Regions from separate parts of the Paenibacillus lentus genome, predicted to be linked through region 2. Evidence: predicted binding sites of a transcription regulator. Region 2 holds the regulator's gene; each other region holds the start of a gene.
What was found. The regulator NrdR, encoded in region 2, represses ribonucleotide reductase genes. The targets are predictions, from matches to a motif close to AACACNATATATNGTGTT.

Region 1 (6,881 bases), 990 kb from region 2:
CAGACAGAATTGAACGAAGCTAAAGCTCATAAAGCTGCTCTGGAGGAACGAGAGAAGATTGCCCGGGAGATTCATGATGGCATAGCCCAATCTTTATTTCTTTTAAATGCGCAAGTGAACAAAATGGAGAAGGCGCAGGTAACCGATAGAACAACGTTCGACAAGCTGAAGCAAAATATTTTCCGCACGAATACGTATGTGAGACAAGCCATTGCGAATTTGCGTCATCCCGCAGATCCTGCTTCGATATCCTGGGTGCAAGGCCTCAAGAACTTGATTGAAGAGCTGAAGAGGGAATCCGGTTTGGATTTTAAAATAGGGTGGGATATCCCTGAAATGCAGTTATCTGTCAAAGATAGAATTGAACTGCTTGCCTTGATTCGCGAATCGCTCTTAAACATTCATAAACATGCTGCAGCCACTGAGGTACATATTGATGGCTATATCATGGAGAATGGATGGCAGTGTACGGTTATCGATAATGGAGTTGGCTTTGATCTGGGGAAGAACTTAGGCGAAAATCGCTATGGAATTCAAATGATGCGGGATCGTGCGGCGATGATGGGCTGGAAGTTTAATATTGAAAGAAATGGAGCACATACGATCGTTACGATTCAAAAGAACTTCCCTTGACGGTATTTGTCTTAAATCATATAATGAGAACGATTATCATTAACGTGAATTAGCTATTATTAATATCATTAATTCTTTGTCTCGAACTGAACGGTTCGTGCTGGGCAGATGAGGAGAACTTAGTATGACGGAAATGTTAGAAAGTACGAAGAGGACTGAGCGTCTGTCCGTATCGAAGCCGCGAACTAGACCGCTCGTCACATCACTGATCATGTTCGGGGGGATCGCAGCTTTAGTTCTTGGTATAGCGATATCAGTTTCATTCGGAGCAGCGGATATTTATTTCACCACGGTATGGGAAGCCATATTCAGCTATAATCCGGAGCTTACACAGCACCAAATCATTCAGGAAATACGTCTACCGCGTATACTTGGGGGAGCCATGGTCGGCGCTAGCTTTGCCGTGGCTGGAGCGATAATGCAGGGGATGACGCGCAACCCGATGGCGGATTCAGGATTGCTTGGACTTAACGCCGGGGCAGGATTTGCGCTTGCGCTGTGCTTTGCCTTTTTTCCAGGCATGTCGTTCAATTTACTTATTCTATATTCCTTTCTGGGTGCCGGTGCCGGGGCAGGACTCGTCTTCGGGATTAGCTCACTGGCGAAGGGAGGAGTAACTCCCGTGCGTCTTGTGTTAGCGGGAGCAGCGGTGAGCGCATTATTGCTAGCTCTTAGCGAGGGGGTTGCACTGTATTTCCGAGTCGGTCAGGACTTGGCCTTTTGGTATGCGGGCGGAGTTTCTGGAACGAAATGGTTTCAGTTGAAAATTATGCTCCCTTGGGTAGGGGGGGCGATCATTGGCGCGATGATGCTATCTCGATCGATTACGATGCTCAGTCTGGGGGAAGAGGTTGCCGTTGGACTTGGCCAGAGAACAGGACTGGTCAAGCTGGCCGGTACGGTTATTGTGCTGGTTCTGGCTGGATCAGCGGTTGCGGTTGTTGGCTCCGTCGGTTTTATCGGCTTGATTATTCCTCATGTAACCCGGTTTCTTGTCGGTGTTGATTATCGCTCGATCATTCCTTGCTCGGCGATTCTCGGAAGCTTGCTCGTCGTCTTTGCCGACTTGGCGGCTAGAATGGTTAACGCTCCGGTTGAAACACCGCTTGGTGCTCTTATTGCATTAATTGGCGTGCCGTTCTTCCTCTATCTCGCACGTAAAGAGAGGAGGGAGTTATAGGTGGAACCTGTACAAGCAGTATCACCGACTTCAAGCCGTCGCAGAATGAGGCGCGGAGTCATCGTGATGACGATTTTAGGTATTTTAATCATTGGCGCTTTTATTGTAAGTATGAATACCGGATATATCCGTCTGTCGCCGGTAGAGGTGGTCAAGACGCTATTTGGAATGGGAACGGATAAGCAGTCGCTGATCTTGTTCGAGTTCCGGCTTCCACGTATCGTGATTTCCGTATTGATCGGTGCCGGATTAGCGGTTTCAGGCTGTATATTGCAAGGGCTATCCCGCAATGCGCTGGCCGATCCGGGCATCCTTGGCATCAATGCCGGTGCAGGGCTAATGGTGATGTTGTATATTTCTTTCTATCCAACGACATCGATGCGATCTATATTTCTGCTGCCTGTGCTGGCGCTCATCGGCTCAGGCTTAACGGCTGCACTCATCTATGTGCTGTCCTATAAGCGGAATGAAGGAATAGCGCCGACAAGGCTTATTCTAACAGGAATTGGCGTGGCTGCCGGGATCAGTGCGGCAATGATTGTGCTGACGTTGAAGCTTGACCCGCAAAAATATCAGTTTATGGCTACGTGGCTTGCGGGCAGCATTTGGGGCTCCAACTGGAAGTTCGTGCTTGCACTGCTGCCATGGATTGTCGTACTGCTTCCGTATGTATTCTACAAAGCTCAAGTGATGAACGTTCTAAACCTTGGCGAGAACACGGCGACAGGACTCGGAACGTCTGTGGAGAAGGAACGTCTGCTGCTGCTAGCGGCCGCGGTCGGCCTTGCCGGTTCTTCGGTTGCGGTGAGCGGTGGAATCGGCTTCGTCGGCTTGATCGGCCCGCATTTGGCGCGGAGGCTCGTCGGGCCGAAGCACCAGCTGCTGCTTCCGGCTTCGGCCATGACGGGCTCGCTGCTTGTTATTGTGGCGGACACGATCGGGCGTTGGCTCATGCAGCCCTCGGAAATACCGACGGGGATCGTCGTAGCGGTTATTGGTGCGCCTTATTTTCTCTATTTATTGACTAAAATGAAAGCATAATATAATCAAAAAATAAAGCTGTGACGAACTGCGAATTCGGCAGGGGGTCACAGCTTTTTTAACGGAAGATCGCCGATCTGGGGGAGAGTTTTTTATTTTGGGGAAATAGCTCTTGATTAATTATGGGAAAACAGGTATATTACAAAGGCACACTATATTTAGTGCGGATAAATATATGAAGACACCATATATAGTGTATTGGATGGTGGATAAGAATGACTCTAATTAAGAAAGATGCTGCCGATGGCTCATCTCCTGTGGAGGGGCTATTTTTTTACGGGAGGGAATACAGTGCTTATTGTCTATGACTCGAAGACGGGAAACGTTAAGCGATTCGTCAGTAAATTGGATGTAGAGCATGTCCAGATTCGAGAGGGCTTGGTCGTTGACCAGCCGTTTGTGCTCATTACATACACCACTGGTTTTGGCCAGGTACCGCAGTCGACCCTGAAATTTCTGGAGAGTCACGGTGATCTGCTGCAAGGTGTTGCCTCAAGTGGCAATACGAATTGGGGCGTTCGTTACGGACTGGCTGGAGATCAGGTGGCGGAAATGTACTCCGTTCCTTTATTAATGAAATTCGAACTTAGCGGCACCAAGAAGGATGTCGAGCGATTTAAACAGGAGGTTAAGCAAATTGTCTACACTTACTCAAACTCAAACGGTCACGCAAACGCAGATTCCCAATTGGATACAGCTTAATAATGAAATCATGGTGCAAAAGGACGGACAGTTCCAGTTCCATAAAGATCTGGAGGCCGCTCGAAGCTATTTTGTCGATTATGTTAATCAGAATACGGTTTTCTTCCATGACCTGAAGGAGAAAATCGATTATTTAATAGAGCATCAATACTACGAAGAAGAGCTGTTTGCTAAATATGAATTCGCGGACGTAAAAAAGCTGTATGAAGCGTTGTATGCGCGCAAGTTTCGCTTTCCATCCTTTATGAGCGCCTTTAAATTTTATAATAACTATGCGATGAAGACGAATGACGGGACGAAGTTTCTAGAGCGTTATGAGGATCGGATTGCTGTTACGGCATTGTTCCTCGGCAACGGCGATATCCAGAAAGCGAATGAATATGCCGATGTCCTAATTTCGCAGGAATATCAGCCGGCTACCCCAACGTTTTTGAATGCGGGGAAAAAACGCCGCGGCGAGCTGGTCAGCTGCTTTTTGCTGGAGGTTGATGATTCGATGAATTCCATCGGATTCGCAATTAATTCCGCGCTGCAGCTAAGCAAAATAGGGGGCGGCGTCAGTCTCAATCTCAGCAAAATTCGCGCGGCAAGTGAACAAATCAAAGGCTTGGACGGCAAAGCGAGCGGCGTGCTGCCCGTGATGAAGCTGTTCGAGGATGCGTTCTCCTATGCGAACCAGTTAGGTCAGCGGGACGGGAGCGGCGTCGTCTATCTCAATTTATTCCATGCGGATATCCATGAGTTCCTAGATACGAAGAAAATTAACAGCGATGAGAAAATTCGCATCAAGACCTTATCCCTTGGCGTTGTTGCGCCGAATAAGTTCTTCGAGCTAGTGGAGCAGGACAAGGATATGTATCTGTTCTATCCACATACTGTCTATCAGGAATACGGCGTCCATTTGGACGATATGGATTTAACGGCCATGTATGATGAGCTTGTGAATAACCCAAGAGTACGCAAGAAGAAAATCGTAGCGCGCGACCTGATCATCAAAATTGCGCAGACGCAAATGGAATCGGGTTATCCCTATATCATGTACGTGGATAACACGAACGATCAGCATGCCCTCAAAGATATCGGGCGCGTGAAATTCTCGAACCTATGCAGCGAGATTGCGCAGCTGAGCGAAGTGTCGACGATTAATGATTATGGGCACGAGGATGTCATTAACCGCGATATTTCCTGTAATCTGGGGTCATTGAACATCGTGAATGTGATGAAGAACCAGCGGATGAGGGAAACCGTTCATCTGGCGATGGACGCACTGACTGAGGTCTCCGACCGTACCGAGCTGGAGATTGTGCCATCCGTGGCGAAAGCGAACCGGGAGCTGCACTCCGTCGGTCTTGGAGCGATGAATTTGCATGGATTTTTGGCACTGAACCATATTCCTTATGAATCCAAGGAAGCGATTGATTTCGCACGTACGTTCTTTATGATGCTAAATTACTACTCGATTGAGCGCTCCATGTTAATTGCCAAGGAGAGAGAAGTAACGTTCAAGGACTTTGAGCGTAGCGAATATGCGAGCGGGGCGTATTTCAAACGCTATGAGGAGAATGATTATTCACCGCGGACAGACAAGGTCAAGGAATTGTTTGCGGGCCACCATATTCCTACGCGCGAGGATTGGCTTCGCTTGAAGGAGGAGACGATGAAGCACGGGTTGTATCATGCTTATCGATTGGCCATTGCGCCAACTGGTTCGATTTCGTATTTACAATCGTCAACCGCTTCGATTGCGCCGATTACGCAGCGCATTGAAGAGCGGGAGTACGGAGATTCCAAGACAATTTACCCGATGCCGTTCCTGAACGAGAGCAATTACTTCTATTATAAAGAAGCTTACGATATGGATATGTTCAACCTGATCGATCTCGTAGCCGAGGTACAGGTGCATATTGACCAAGCGATTTCAACGATTCTGTACGTGAAGGATAATCTGACGACGCGAGATTTGGCGAAATACTACATCTATGCGCAGAAAAAAGGATTAAAGACGCTTTATTATACTCGCACGAGAAAAAGAACGATCGAAGAATGCATCAGCTGCGTCATTTAAGCTGCAAACAGGAGGAAGAAAGCATGACAAAGTTCGAAGCGGTTAACTGGAACGCACCTGAAACGGATTATACAGAAATGCTCTGGACGCAGAATACGTCGCAATTTTGGCTGGACACGGAAATTCCGGTATCCAAGGACTTGAAGTCTTGGACGGAGCTGAGTGATGATGAGAAGAATACGTTTATGAAGGTATTGGGCGGATTAACACTGCTAGACACAGAGCAAGGGAACGTCGGCATGCCGCTGATTGCCCAGCACGTAGAAGGGAAGCAGAAGAAGGCGATCCTGATTTTCCAGGCGGCGATGGAGGAAATCCACGCGAAGAGCTACAGTACGATCTTTACGACCGTAGCCAGCAGCGAGATGATCGGCGATACCTTCCAATGGGTGCGGAGCAATAAATATTTGCAGTATAAGACGCACCGAATCGATACCTATTATCGAGATATTGAACAGGGGAATCTGCTAAGCCTGTATCAGGCGATGGTAGCTTCAGTGTTCCTGGAGAGCTTCTTATTCTACTCCGGGTTCTTCTACCCGCTATACCTGGCGGGACAAGGCAAAATGGTAGCGAGCGGCGAGATCATTAAGCTGATCATCCGCGACGAGAGCGTGCACGGCGTATTCGTTGGCCTGCTTGCGCAAGAGGTATTCCAGCAGCTAAGTGCGGAAGAACAGGATTTTGCCGAGAAATTCGTGAACGAGCTGTTGATGGATCTATACAAGAATGAGCTGGAGTACACCGAGGAGCTGTATGATCCGATTGGCTTGACCCATGAAGTGAAGAAGTATATTCGTTACAACGCGAACAAAGCGCTGATGAACCTGGGGATTGAGCCTGCCTTTGAAGAGGAAGAGATCAACCCGGTGGTGCTTAACGGTATTCGCACGGAAACGAGCACGCACGACTTCTTTTCCACGAAGGGGAAAGGTTATCAAAAAGGAACCGTCGAGCCATTGCGGGACGATGACTTTGCATTCCTGGATGAAAGAGTGAAGGAATCGAATATTTGGTAATCGAGTCGAATTGAATCACTGAATGATTAACATAAACAAACATCCCATGACACTAGTGCAGTGTGATGGGATGTTTGCTTTTTGCTGCATTATATTGCTGCGGCTATTCGGTCCATTCAGTCGATTAAACTACATCGCGCTTTGGCCGCTATCGTGGCTGACCTGCCACTCGGTGCCGAATCTGTCCTTGACGTTGCCGTAGCATTTGCTCCAGAACGTCTCTTGCAGCTCCATGTGTACC
Region 2 (6,881 bases):
TCCTTCGTTTCGTCCCACAAAGCAGCCTTCGTCAAAGATTCCTCAACGATCTGATCTAGCTTCTTCTTATCCTTAATCCCATGGTAACGGGGACCAAATGCAATGTTCTCGTAGATTGATTTATGGAATGGGTTCGGTTTTTGCCAGACCATGCCGATCCTTTGGCGAAGCAGCACCACGTCGGTCTTAGGATCATTAATATTCTCGTTACCGATCCATATTTCTCCGGTAATTTTTGCGCCGCTAATGAGATCGTTCATTCGGTTCAGACTTCGAAGAAAGGTCGATTTCCCACAGCCGGACGGACCGATCAGCGCCGTAACCTGTTTGGATTCAAAATCAAGAGATACATTCTTAACCGCCTGCTTCTCCCCGTAGTACACGCTCAGATCTTTGACGGAAAGTTCGATATTGCTCATTGAGGCTCCTCCCTATTTCGTTGCTGTAAATTTCTTGTGCATGACACGCCCCAGCCAGCGAGCCAATAGATTGAATGCTAGTACGGTGATTATGAGTACAGCCGAAGCTCCTGCCGCAATTTCCGGAGCGTCCGGTGCCAATCCTTCCGAATTGATCTTCCAGATATGAACGGCCAGTGTCTCAGCCGGGCGGAACGGATTCAGCGGTGACATTGGGCTGAACGGATTCCAATCGGTAAAATCGAGTCTCGGACTACTCATACCTGCCGTAAACAACAGGGCAGCTGCTTCACCAAACACACGGCCCGCCGCGAGAATCGTCCCTGTCAAAATAATCGGCATAGCGATCGGCAACATAATCGAGCGAATCGTCTTCCATTTTGACAGGCCGAGGGCAAGACTAGCCTCCTTCTGAGCAATGGGGACACTGTTCAAGCCCTGTTCCGTAATCCGTACCATCAGCGGCAAGTTAAACACAGTCAGCGCTAGTGCACCGGAGAATAGTGAGAAGCCGAACCCAAATACGTTGACGAAAACAAGCAATCCGAACAAACCGACGACGATTGACGGGAAAGAAGACAACACTTCCACGATAAGCCGGATAAAATCCGTTACTTTGCCTGGCTTGGCATATTCGCTCATATAAATGCCCGCGCCAAGCCCTAACGGAATTGTGATCAATAAGGTCAACACGAGCAGAAACAAAGAATTGAATAGCTGCGGCCCAATTCCGCCGCCCTCTTTAATCGTCTCCGGCGGTGAAGTTAGGAAGTCAAAGCTAATATGTCCCAGTCCCCGGACGAGGATAAATCCAAGCAATCCAGCAAGGATGAGTACGATGAAGCCAGCCAAGGTTACAATAACGGCCGTTGCGATTTTATCTGCTGTTTTTGCACTCATCGATTAGCCCTCCCTTCCAGCCAGCGTACAACGAAGACGAACACGAAGGTCATCATCATGAGAATCAGAGCCAATGTCCAGAGTACATTGTTCTGCATCGTTCCCATGACAGTGTTACCCATACTTAATGTAATAACGCTCGTTAATGTTGATGTGGATTCAAATAGCGAGCCTGGGATATGCGGAGCATTCCCAATGACCATCTGAACGGCCAATGCTTCCCCGAAGGCGCGTGCCATCCCAAGTACGACGCCAGTCATTAAAGCTGGCAGCGTCGTAGGCAGTACTGTGCGATACAGCGTCTGCCATCTCGTTGCTCCTAGCGCATAAGAGCCTTCCTTCAAGCCAGACGGCAAGGCTGCTAGCGCATCTGTAGCAATCGACGTGATTGTCGGTAGAATCATAATAGACAGGACGGTTGCCCCCGCTGCGATCCCTAGGCCCTGTCCCGGAAATACGTCGCGATAAAATGGGACGACCACACTTAAGCCAACAAATCCGTAAACAACAGATGGTATTCCTGCCAGCAATTCAATTACAGGCTGTAAATATTTTCTGCCGATTTTCGGCATGATTTCAATCATGAACAAAGCCGCACAAATACCTAGTGGAGCAGAAATCAGTGCAGCGAGCAGAGATGTACTGAATGATCCAATAATGAATGGTAAGGCGCCAAAAAGTGGAGGTTCTCCGTCAGGCTTCCATTCTTTACTGCCGAAAATCTCCGCAAAACTAATGCCATCTTTTAAGAAAGTGCTTAATCCTTTGGTCGCAACAAAATATACTATCGAAAATATAGTCACTACCAGGAAGACGATGCACAGTGATGTAAATATTTTACCGGTCCATTCTTCGATTAAATGTTGTTTTGGCTTTTGTCTTCTGCCGGTACGAGCCATAAGACCTCTCCCTTTACACAGCACAGAAAGAGGCAGAAGAATCCGCCTCTCGTCTTGCCGATATGATGAAAATAATTATTTATTCGTAATGTTGCCGTCTACATCGCGTGAAACTTGCATAGATGAGACTGGAATATATCCAAGCTCAACAACATCGTTATTTTGCACATCATCGGAAGCCATGTAGTCAAGGAATGCTTTTACGACTTCATTTGGCTCGCCTTTTGTATACATATGTTGATAAGCCCATATTGGATAGCTGCCGTTAGCAACATTTTCTACATTCGCTTCAACGCCTTCATAATTCACACTCTTGATAGAGCCATCCAAGTAGGAGAGGGCTAGATAGCCGATCGCTCCAGGTGTCTCTTTCACAAGCTTCTTAACGTTACCCGAGGATTCCTCTTGAATGGAGCCCTTAAGGTCTCCTGTTTTTGTGCCTAAGGCGTACTTCTCAAACGTTGAACGAGTACCCGAGCTTGATGGTCTATTTACGATTTGAATTTTTTGATCCTGGCCGCCAACTTCACTCCAGTTTGTAATTTCACCTGTGAAGATGCCAACCAATTGATCCTTCGTAAGATTATCAACAGTAATCTCAGGATTAATAACTGCAGCCATTGCAACAACAGCTACTTGATGACTAACCAATTCTCCCGCTTGAGCTGCATCCAGCTTCTCTTCTGCAAACACATCGGAGTTACCAATGTCAGCTTGTCCACCGGATACTTGAGTCAATCCTGTACCGCTACCTCCACCTTGCACTTGGATAGAAACCTTTGGATTTTGATCCATGAACTTCTTGGATGCCTGATCCACTAGAGGTTGAAGTGCGGAAGAACCAACAGCCAGGATAGAACCGGACAGTTCGGAGGATGCCTCATTACCCGAGCCCTCATTAGTAGTACCTGGAGCATCCGCGGAGCCATTGGAATTTGTCGTGTTGTTTTGACCGCAGGCGGCCAATGTAAAAGTTAGTACTAAAGTCAAAACTAACATCAAACTCTTTTTCATTGTTAAGGTTTCCCCCTTGTTTGTTTATAACTTGATTATAGAAACCGATTATCAAACCCATGTATGAGTTTTGTAAACTCTGTGTAAAAAATAATTAATACCCGCCTCTTCCACTTAACGTGAATTAAACGGGTATTAATTATTCTAATTTCGAAATTATTTTTTCATTCATTAAATTAGCTTGCATCAGAGGTGTTGCGAAGGCACATCTTGACCGTCCAACCTCCAAGGATAGCCCCCAAGACGCCAAGCGCACTTACAATCACGACTAAATTATACGATTGCCAGTGAAACAGAAAGCCAATCCCACTCCCCAATGTCGTGCCTGCAAGAAATCCAAGCGCCCTTCCGGCCAGGCTGTTCCATTTCATGAATGTAGCCTCCCTCCAATGTCTCCAAATTTGCCTTAATTACATGGGTTCTGACGGATCGTTGCTTTTCGATAGCAGTCCCTTCAATTCCTTCATAAACATATTAATATCTTTGAACTGTCGATATACCGAAGCAAATCTGACATAAGCAACTTCATCTACCGGATACAGCTGCTCCATAATAAGCTCCCCAATTTCGCGGCTTTCTACCTCAGCATTTGCAGTATGACGAAGAGATCTCTCTGCGGCCGAGACAATGGACTCCAACTGATCCACAGATACGGGCCGCTTCTCGCATGCACGGATCAAACCGCGAAGCAGCTTCTCGCGATTGAACTCCTCGCGACTGCCGTCCTTCTTTATTACGATCAGCGGCATTTCCTCCACCATTTCAAATGTCGTGAACCGGCGGCTACACTTCTCACACTCCCGCCTGCGACGGATAGATCGGTTCTCGTTAGCTGGTCTTGAGTCAAGCACCTTTGTCCCCGAATAATCACAATATGGGCATTTCAAAGTGCTCTTACCCCCTTTTTATTAAGAAATTTGGTTAAGCTACCCCACTGACTATTAGATTTGTTGAACAATACCAATAAATAACTAAAAAAAACGTAATGAAGATGACAAGTTCGGTACATAATACTTTTACCAACCACAAGGAGGTGAACATATCATGGCCCAAAATAATAACTCTTCAAATAACCTAGTGGTTAGACAAGCTTCCGGAGCATTGGAGCAAATGAAATATGAAGTAGCTCAGGAACTTGGCATCTCTTTTCCACAAGACGGATATGCGGGTAACCTGACTTCTTACGAAAACGGATCGATTGGTGGCTACATCACCAAGCGTTTGGTAACGATTGCCGAGCAACAGTTGGCAGGTCAATTCCAATAATTATGACTAACTGATCTCAGAAGCATTGGTTCAGGCCCAGCCTGTCCAATGCTTTTCTATCATGAAAGAAACGACACTCGTTACAGATCATCGTAAACGTCAGAATATTGATCATAGTAATGAGTAACTCTTTGCACATAATGTCTAGTTTCGCCAAAAGGAATATTTTTAACAGATTCAAGCCTTCCGTCCCACTTGCCACTGCGCAGCCAATTACGGACATTCGTCGGCCCTGCATTATATGCCGCAATCATGGCGATTTCGTTCCCCTCAAATTGTTCATAGAGGGACTTCAAGTACCAGGTACCAATCGCAATATTGGCATCACTTTCTTCTTTTACCTTATCTAGGGAGATATCTGGTAGCTTTGATTGTTCGATTACCCATTTGGCTGTTTCCGGCATAATCTGCATAATGCCAAGCGCACCTTTTCTAGATTCAGATCCTGTCTTGTAATTGCTCTCCACCCGGATAATCGCCGCAACCATCAAAGGATCAAGATCATGCTTCTGTGCATGCAGCTTAATTTCCTCTTTATAGTAAATCGGATAAAATACGGCCAGCCACTTGGAGTTAAAAAATAAAATAACGGTAAACCCGAGAAACAACAAAAGCAGTACTCTCTTTTTACGAAGCCACTTCATAAGCCCTTGTTCCGCCAAAAATCTTCAATCTGTAATTCCGTCTTGTCCAATCCGAGGCTATTATCCACCAAAATATCCGCCCTCTCCTTCTTCCTTTCAATGTCTAGCTGGGCTCCTACTCTAGCCTCCGCCTGTTCTAATGTTAGTCCGTCTCTTTGCATCAGCCTCTTAAGCTGCATCTCACGAGGCACATAAACCACCATCACTTGCTCAAACATCGACTCCAGCCCGGATTCATACAGCAGCGGTATGTCCACGACGATGAGACAGCCGGGCTGAGCAGCCTCATAATTAGCCATCCGCATCTTTATTTCCGAACGAATGGCCGGATGGGTAATCTCATTAAGCACCTTACGCTCCTTGGGATTGGAGAAGACGATCTCGCCTAACTTTTTACGATTTAATGTTCCATCCTCTTGAATTATGCCTGCACCAAAACGCTTCCGTACCTCAAGCAGCACCGGATGTCCTGGTTCCATGACCTCTCTGGCGATGACATCAGCATCAATTAATATTGCACCCCGTTCGACTAACATTTGGGAGACCGTGCTTTTACCTGTTGCGATTCCGCCTGTCAGTCCGATATTCATCCATTCACCTCTTTAATACGGATTTGCTCGATTTGCTTCATTCTATGAATGCTATTCGTTAACCTGGCAATTAGGGCAATAGTGAGTGCCCCTTCCGCCGACTACGATTTTCTCGATGGGATGTCCACAATTCATGCATGGCTCATCCTTACGCCCGTAAATTTGCAGCGAGTGCTGGAACATGCCCATTTCACCCTGCCCGTTAACATATGACTTTATCGAGGAGCCACCAGCTTCTACCGCATCGTTCAAAGTTGTGAGAATCGCTTCATGGAGCGAAACCCATTCTCGATCAGACAGTGTATTCGCTGGGCGTTCCGGATGAATCCCCGCCCGAAACAAAGCTTCATCAACATAAATATTTCCAAGCCCTACCACATATTCCTGATTTAGCAGCGCGACTTTGATCTTCGTTGACCGTTTAAACAATATATCCCGAAGCACAGTTGATGTAAATGTCTCTTCCAGCGGCTCAAGCCCAAGCTTCATTAAGGGTTTCTCCTTGAACTCCTCGCCGGGAAGGAACAGATGCATCGTGCCGAATTGCCTGACATCCTTATATCTAAGCTCCGTACCATCGGTAAACCGGAAGATGACATGCGTATGCTTCTCTACTTCATCATTCTGATCATATACCCCATACCGACCTTCCATTCGCAAGTGGGACACCAAAACAAGCTGATCCATAATAATTCTCAAAAATTTCCCACGGCGGCCAACATCTACAATAGTATGACCTGCCAGTTCCATTTCGAATCGTCTAATATCGTCGGGACGCTGGATAATTCGCGGCAGCAACACCTTCACCGATTCAATCGTCTTGCCGACGATGAGACCGGACAACGTGCGCCGCACGGTCTCGACTTCCGGCAGCTCCGGCATATTCTTTCACCTCAAATTTTAACTGTATTGCTCCTTAACTTTTGTGATCGGTAGTGATCAAAAGCGACTTTTTGAACTACCTTCTCAATCAAGGTTCATAACGTCGATTTTCAGCACCGAGAAGGTTGCGTAAACCCGAAGAAGGAGGAGCGGAGTGTAGGAGAAGCCTACATGAGCACCACACTTCGAGGGTGAACGCAAGATTCGACGCCGAAACCACTTCCAGAGTTACTTCGTGATCAAAAGCGACTTTTTGAACTACCTTTT
Region 3 (6,881 bases), 150 kb from region 2:
GCCGACAGATCCATCGCTGTTACAAAGTAATCCGGCAGCTTCTCACCCGGATGTGCATCCATCCAATCCTGAGCGATCGGTACGAACTGCTCGTCGAAGCCAAGCCGACTCTGACGGTAATATTTGAAGGCAAAGTAAGGCTCGATGCCCGTGGATGTGCCAACCATCGTTCCTGTACTTCCCGTAGGAGCCTGGGTAATGATCGTTACGTTGCGTATTCCCTTCTCGCGAACAGCCTCTCCAACCTCTGGATAGACTTCGGTCATGACCTTCATAAATCCGCTCTGCAAATACTTGTCCGCTTCGAAAGCCGGGAATGCGCCCTTCTCTGCAGCGATATCAGCAGAAGCAAGATAAGCTTCTTTAGCGATAAAGCCATATAATTTATCAAGGAATTCCAGTGATTCCGGACTGCCGTAACGGATGTTCAGCTTGATCATCAGTTCGGCAAGACCCATCGTGCCGAGGCCAATGCGGCGCTCGTTCTTCTGGTTCTTCTCGTTCTCTTCAAAATGATACGGTGTCGTGTTGATGACATTGTCCAGGAAGCGCACAGAATAGCGCGTAGTCAACGCCAGATCATCCCAAGCGACATCATGTTTATCTTCATCATAGAACTTGGACAGGTTCATTGCCGACAGGTTACAAACTCCCCAGCCTGGCAGACCCTGCTCACCGCAAGGATTCGTGCAAATAATCGGATTGAAATACCAGCTGTTCGACATCTGGTTGTAGTATTCCATAAATACGACGCCTGGCTCGGCCGACTTCCATGCCGACTCAATGATCGTATGCCAAATTTCCCGCGCCTTCACCGTACGGAAGTGGTTGACTCTACGTCCAGCTGCCTTCCATTTCTCCAAGTCGCCGTCCCATACCTCATTGTAATCGTCATAGGTTGTATCCGGGAAAACGAGCTCCCAGTCCAAATCTTCCTTCACAGCCTTCATAAAGCCATTGCTGACACAAACCGATAAATTCGCGTTGGTCACTTGACCCATCGTTTGCTTGACCGTAATGAAATCAAGCACATCCGGGTGCCAGTCATTAATCATCAGCATGAGCGCACCGCGACGGCTGCCCCCTTGCTCAATCAATCCTGTCGTATAACTGAACAGGCCACCCCAGGATACAGCACCGCTTGATGAACCGTTAACGCCTTTGACGACTGCACGACGCGGACGCAAGGAGCTTAGATTAATCCCAACTCCACCTCCGCGAGCCATAATTTCAGTCATTTCGGACAGTGTCTCCATTATGCCTCCGCGGCTGTCTTTTGGCGAAGGAATGACGTAGCAGTTAAACAATGTCAACTCATCACTGGCTCCAGCACCTGCAGCAATACGTCCGCCCGGCACCAATTTCCAATCCTCCAATACGTAACGGAACTTCTCCTCCCATTCCTGCTGCAGCTCCGGTGTAGCTTCCACCGAGGCCATCGCGGAAGCGAGGCGATCCCACATTTCCTCCGGTGTTTTCTCAATATTTAGCGTCAGCTTCTCAACATCCGATTGTACGAGTTCGCCGGTGCGAGTCTTAACGGTAACCATTTGGCCGTCACGCGCTACAACCTCACCTACTTCTTTCGTCGGAAACTTTGGATCATCCTTGGTCAGTACAAGGACAACATCGCCAACCTTCGCATCGCTGGGATCAGGATTTTTCCAGGCGTACCGATCCAAAAAGATTTTTTCACTAAGCCCCTCCAGACGTTGCTTCTGCCCTGTTTTCAAAGAAAACACCCTCCTCTAAATAATATTTTGCGCACATTTAGCACATCATTCACACGGATTGTCAACTTTTGTCGAATCAAAAAGTCGCATCCTTCCTAAATAGGCACAAAAAAATGTCGGTAGCTGCGCGGGTGTCCTCCCGCACAATTACCGCCGAATTCTGTTATTTCTCTAACCTTTTTCCTATTTAATTTATAACCTTCATCCACATCACATAAACGATCTTTTATGTATAAATCACTATATGTAGTGGGCGAGTATCATTATACTATACAAGATCTCGACATTACAGCTTGGCTACTCTGAAAATTAAGGCAGAATAATGAGATTTAACCCCTAAGTCCTCCTGTTTTCTTCGAATCCCTCTATTTTTCATTATTTCCTTTGAAAACGACTGAAAAATTTTACAAGCTTCTGCTGCTTCCGATCTTGAAATACTTGCTTTAGAATTCCCTCCTTCCCTGCATATCATGCTTCGCTTGCATTAAACTGCCTCTTATATCCCCGATTTCAGCCAGGAATTATCCCATCTTACCTCCATCACAACAGGACAAAATACGATGTATTTCGACATGTATAACTACTCAGCATTTGTAAAGTTATGATTTTCTACTTCATCGTCCATACTACATCTAAATGAATTTAGAAGATGACAGATAAGGGAGGCTTACATTCATGAATCCGAACCTTCCGAATTTCGCCCATTCTCCTACGCAGGCTGTGCCCCTCATCGAATTCGATCACACCTGGTTCGAGGATTTAAACAGCCGTCTGGACAAAGGCGGACCTTGGGACGATTGGAAATTGTTTAATCTAGCTATGGAAGCGGAAAGCGCCTCGCTCGTATCGAGCTTCGAAGAAATATTATGCCTCTCGCACTTGCATGGAGTAGAGCCGCTTCCTCACCAGACCGATACCGCGCGCAAAGTGCTGTTCGAAATGCGGGGACGGGCTATCCTCGCGGATGAAGTAGGACTTGGCAAAACCATTGAAGCCGGACTAATTCTCAAAGAATACATTATTCGCGGACTTGTTCGCAAAGCGCTTATTCTCGTCCCAGCCTCCCTCGTCCTCCAATGGGTGCGTGAGCTCAATCAGAAGTTCGCGATCCCCGCCGTGGCCCAAAAAAAGCTGCATTCCTGGGATAATGACATCGTCGTTGCCTCTATTGATACGGCCAAACGGGATCCCCATAAGGAAATTTTGCTCGGCAGCGAGTACGACATGGTTATCGTCGATGAAGCGCATAAGCTGAAGAATAAAAAAACAACCAACTACCAGTTCATGATCCAGCTTCGCAAAAAATACTGTCTGCTGCTCACCGCGACGCCCGTTCAGAATAACCTGAGCGAGCTGTTTAATCTAATTAACCTGCTCAAACCGGGTCAGCTTGGCGGGCAAAACGACTTTGCAGCCAACTTCGTCGTCGATAAGCGCATACCTAAAAATGAAGAGAAGCTAAAAGCAGAGCTATCCAAAGTGATGATCCGTAATCGTCGCAGCGATGGCGAGCTAGAATTCACCAAACGCATCGTCCGCAACATCCATGTCGAGCTGTCGCCCGAAGAAAAAAATTTGTACGACGGGGTTACTTCCTTTGTCAAAGACCAATATCAAGCAACTGGCGGCGACTTAAGCAGCATGCTGTCCCTGGTTACCCTGCAACGAGAAGTTTGCAGCAGCCGGGACGCCGTGTTCGTAACACTTGTCAATTTATCCAAGAAGCTCGCCCCGGATTCCCCGCTTCGCGATCGCATCTGGGATCTGGTCGGCATTATCAAGACGATTCAGGCCAACAGCAAAGCCGAGAAAGCGATGGAGCTCATCCAGGAAATGGATGATAAGGTGATTGTCTTCACCGAATACCGGGCTACCCAGGAATATTTGCTGAAATATTTTCGCGATCGCAACATGTCGGCCGTGCCATATCGGGGCGGCATGAATCGGGGCAAAAAAGATTGGATGATGGATTTGTTCCGGGGTCGCGCTCAAGTGATGATCGCAACCGAAGCGGGTGGCGAGGGAATAAATCTGCAATTCTGTCACCAAATGATCAACTTTGACCTGCCTTGGAACCCAATGAGAGTGGAGCAGCGTATAGGCAGAGTGCACCGACTTGGACAGAAGAACGATGTGAAAATATATAATTTATCCACGAAAGGTACGATCGAGGAGCATATTTTGAATTTATTGCACGAAAAAATCAATATGTTTGAAATGGTTATCGGCGGCCTTGATGTTATTTTGGAACGTTTTGAGAAAGAGAATTCCCTTGAGAAAAGCATTTACAAAATATTGCTAGAATCCCAGAGCGATGATGAAATCGCCTGCCGCGTCGATTCGCTTGGCCGTTCCCTGCACAAAATTAAAGATGAGCTCGGCAAAGCCCCTCCAAAAGAAACATCTGACAGCAATCTGACTGAATTAATGGGGGGATAACCTATGACTATGACAATGGAACAAATCCAGCAGTATGTTTTGAGCTACCTAAATATTACGGAGTGCCAAATTATCGAGAAATCGCCTCATCACGTTACAGTCAAGCTGTCTCCTCAAGCGGACAAGGATTTAACGAATCGCCCTTATTACTGGGGCTTTATCGAGCGCACGGGAGCCCAGCCGGAGACGATGTCCTTTAAATTCGTCTTTAACGCGGAGCGTCATGATGCAGAACTGGCCGCTGCCGAGCAGCATGCACCTAAGCCGCAGGAGGATGAAATACTCGGACGGCATTTTGGAGCTATTCGGCCACTACCAATACTGGGCCCAGGACGGATTCAGCGGGAGGATCTTTCCTTCGGAAGTCCGCGCCTCCAACAAATTTTTAATGCGGCGCTTCGAGGCGGGCGCTGCGTATATCTGTTTGAAGAGGCCGGTGAGAGACAGCGAATGACCCTATTGCCCGCAGCATATGAGCCGTGGCTAGGCGTCAATTTCAAAATCGAGTTCTGCTGCGATATGAAAAGAGAAGAACTCCGATCCCTAGGCATTTCCCTGCTGACGGGACAGATCGATACCTCATTTACCTCTCGGCTTAGACCGCTTTCGTTGGTCCCCCGGCTACCGGAAAATGTGCATATCGAGCCAACCAGATTAACCTTGGCGGAAGGGCGGGACGCTTTAGAGAAGTTCATCCGCACAGAAGTCGAGGCTTATGACTCTACCTGGGCCGAAGAGGCGAGCGAGCGTCTTGAGGATGAGTTGCTGCTGATCGACGCTTACTATAACGACCTCCTTCGCGATCCCGATGATGAGAAGAAAAAAATCGTGCAGGAACAGTACGAATCGCGCCGTGGGGAAATACGCTGGCAGTACGAGCCGAGGATTGTCGTATCTGCAATAAACTGCGGCATCTTTCATTTGCGCTCCCGAAGATGACGAATAATTGACCCTTCTCGCTAAAAGAAGGCAAAAATAGAATCGCTGACAGACAACCCGTCGCGACAGGTTGAGACAGCCTTCTCTGCAGTCGTCTTTTAAAATTGAAACAAACTTAAGTTCCAAAAATTACGAAAGCTGGTGATCGATCTGCGCATGCTTCGCATTTCATTTAAAATAAGTCTTTCCCTGATGCTAAGCCTCATCTTCCTCATCGCACCTTTACCGCATCTAACGGTGGGACAGGCCCATATCCAGTCTGACCATGGGGCCTCAGTCGATCTGCTGGCCACGGCAACGCATGCACCTGCTCCGAAAGATGCGATTCAGTTTGCCAATCAGCTGATCCACAAGCTATCCGGTGACAAGCCATTTACAAACTGGAAAGGGGCGGACCATGAGTTCCAGCCGCTTGGCCCTGGACTGCACGCCTGGCTCGTTACGCTATATCAGAATAATACACCTGTAGGATACCTCATTATCGGCGCTCATCCTTCGGGAGGCTACGCCTTAATCGAATATGGCGCCGGTTCCGAGCCGTTGTTCGACACCGCCGCACTCAAGCGGGCACTGGCCGCTGAGCATAGCGCGTCCGACCGCCTTGCGCTTCAATCTCTGGAAATCCAGCAGCTCTATGCCGGGCCGCTACTCGCCGAATGGCGCATTATTAACCGTGCTGACAAGTCCATTGGGATGCACGCTGCCAATGATGCACTGGCCCTGCAGTATCGCGATGCCCGCAACGCGGATCCTTTGCCGGATAACGAATCCATATGGCAGAAAATGCGATCTGTACCGATCAAGCTGTCAGCCCTTATCATTACTAGTGGACAACCTCAAGCCGCCCCTGACCCACCTACTATTACAGCGGAGAGCTTTGATCCAAACGATAATCTTTTGTGGCTGACAAACGATAAGCTTAAGCTCACTCCATCATCATTTGCCAAAGAGCTGCGTCAGCATAAATCCCTGATCTTCGCGGCGCGAGGAGAGGGTCGCAATTATACCCTACCTTTACCCGTCTATGGCTACCAGTCCTGGACACAAGTGGATGACACCCGTGCAGAATGCCTTTACATCCTGACCGGATCAGCCAAGTCTCCCCGGTTCATCGCTTTTGACGAGATTGCGAAGGCTGGACAGTTCTACAGCAGCACAACGCCTTAAAACACAAACAGAGCCTGGAGCTTAGCGTTATGCGCTAAAGTTTCAGGCTCTCTCTAAACTCACTTGCGGTCGGCCGTGCCCTTTCCTTTTCCGTTAAGTGACGGTTTTTTCGCTACCTGCCCCCACATCATCCCTAAGCTAAACGGGATCATACCGAACCATCTGCGGCTCCACGGCTCCTTCTCTCTGCCTCGGCTGCGGCGAACATCCTTCGGCGTCTCCATATAGTCGACGACTCGTTCGGTAATGTACTTGACCAGTTCGTCTCCCTTGGCCATGTCATATCCCTCCTTCTAACAATATTGCATCATCACTTGAATTACATATCGTTAGTTTACACCGATTGCCTATCCTCTAAACCGCTGAACCGTCATGATCATGCATTTACTATCTATCTAATAAGGGTAAGCGTTTTTGATCTGTCTAAAAAAGTGCAAGAGCATCTTTTTAAGCAATGCATGAATTTTCAAAATCTGACTCAATCTATAGTAGACATCTAACCCTGGAGGTGAGTTCATGAGACGTAAATATGTTCCCTTGTTTATGCTAATATTCGTCTTTGGCAGCATGTACGGCCACGGCCCTAATGCATATGCTGATGAC

Region 1: the regulator NrdR is predicted to act here: its motif matches at 3,035-3,052, upstream of nrdI (class Ib ribonucleoside-diphosphate reductase assembly flavoprotein NrdI).
Region 3: the regulator NrdR is predicted to act here: its motif matches at 1,970-1,987, upstream of EIM92_RS18705 (adenosylcobalamin-dependent ribonucleoside-diphosphate reductase).

The regions. Positions count from the first base shown of each region.
Region 1 is NZ_CP034248.1:3,302,454-3,309,334, forward strand. It holds gene EIM92_RS14860 (sensor histidine kinase) at 1-633, shown strand, start outside; gene EIM92_RS14865 (FecCD family ABC transporter permease) at 758-1,813, shown strand; gene EIM92_RS14870 (FecCD family ABC transporter permease) at 1,859-2,854, shown strand; gene nrdI (class Ib ribonucleoside-diphosphate reductase assembly flavoprotein NrdI) at 3,146-3,556, shown strand; gene nrdE (class 1b ribonucleoside-diphosphate reductase subunit alpha) at 3,567-5,621, shown strand; gene nrdF (class 1b ribonucleoside-diphosphate reductase subunit beta) at 5,645-6,640, shown strand; gene EIM92_RS14890 (VOC family protein) at 6,770-6,881, opposite strand, start outside.
Region 2 is NZ_CP034248.1:4,292,730-4,299,610, forward strand. It holds gene pstB (phosphate ABC transporter ATP-binding protein PstB) at 1-419, opposite strand, end outside; gene pstA (phosphate ABC transporter permease PstA) at 432-1,319, opposite strand; gene pstC (phosphate ABC transporter permease subunit PstC) at 1,316-2,218, opposite strand; gene EIM92_RS19465 (phosphate ABC transporter substrate-binding protein) at 2,294-3,232, opposite strand; gene EIM92_RS19470 (hypothetical protein) at 3,409-3,603, opposite strand; gene nrdR (transcriptional regulator NrdR) at 3,643-4,119, opposite strand; gene EIM92_RS19480 (alpha/beta-type small acid-soluble spore protein) at 4,277-4,498, shown strand; gene EIM92_RS19485 (lytic transglycosylase domain-containing protein) at 4,579-5,142, opposite strand; gene coaE (dephospho-CoA kinase) at 5,139-5,732, opposite strand; gene mutM (DNA-formamidopyrimidine glycosylase) at 5,784-6,614, opposite strand.
Region 3 is NZ_CP034248.1:4,140,156-4,147,036, forward strand. It holds gene EIM92_RS18705 (adenosylcobalamin-dependent ribonucleoside-diphosphate reductase) at 1-1,733, opposite strand, end outside; gene EIM92_RS18710 (DEAD/DEAH box helicase) at 2,409-4,172, shown strand; gene EIM92_RS18715 (YqhG family protein) at 4,176-5,111, shown strand; gene EIM92_RS18720 (hypothetical protein) at 5,268-6,278, shown strand; gene EIM92_RS18725 (YqzE family protein) at 6,338-6,556, opposite strand; gene EIM92_RS18730 (N-acetylmuramoyl-L-alanine amidase family protein) at 6,795-6,881, shown strand, end outside.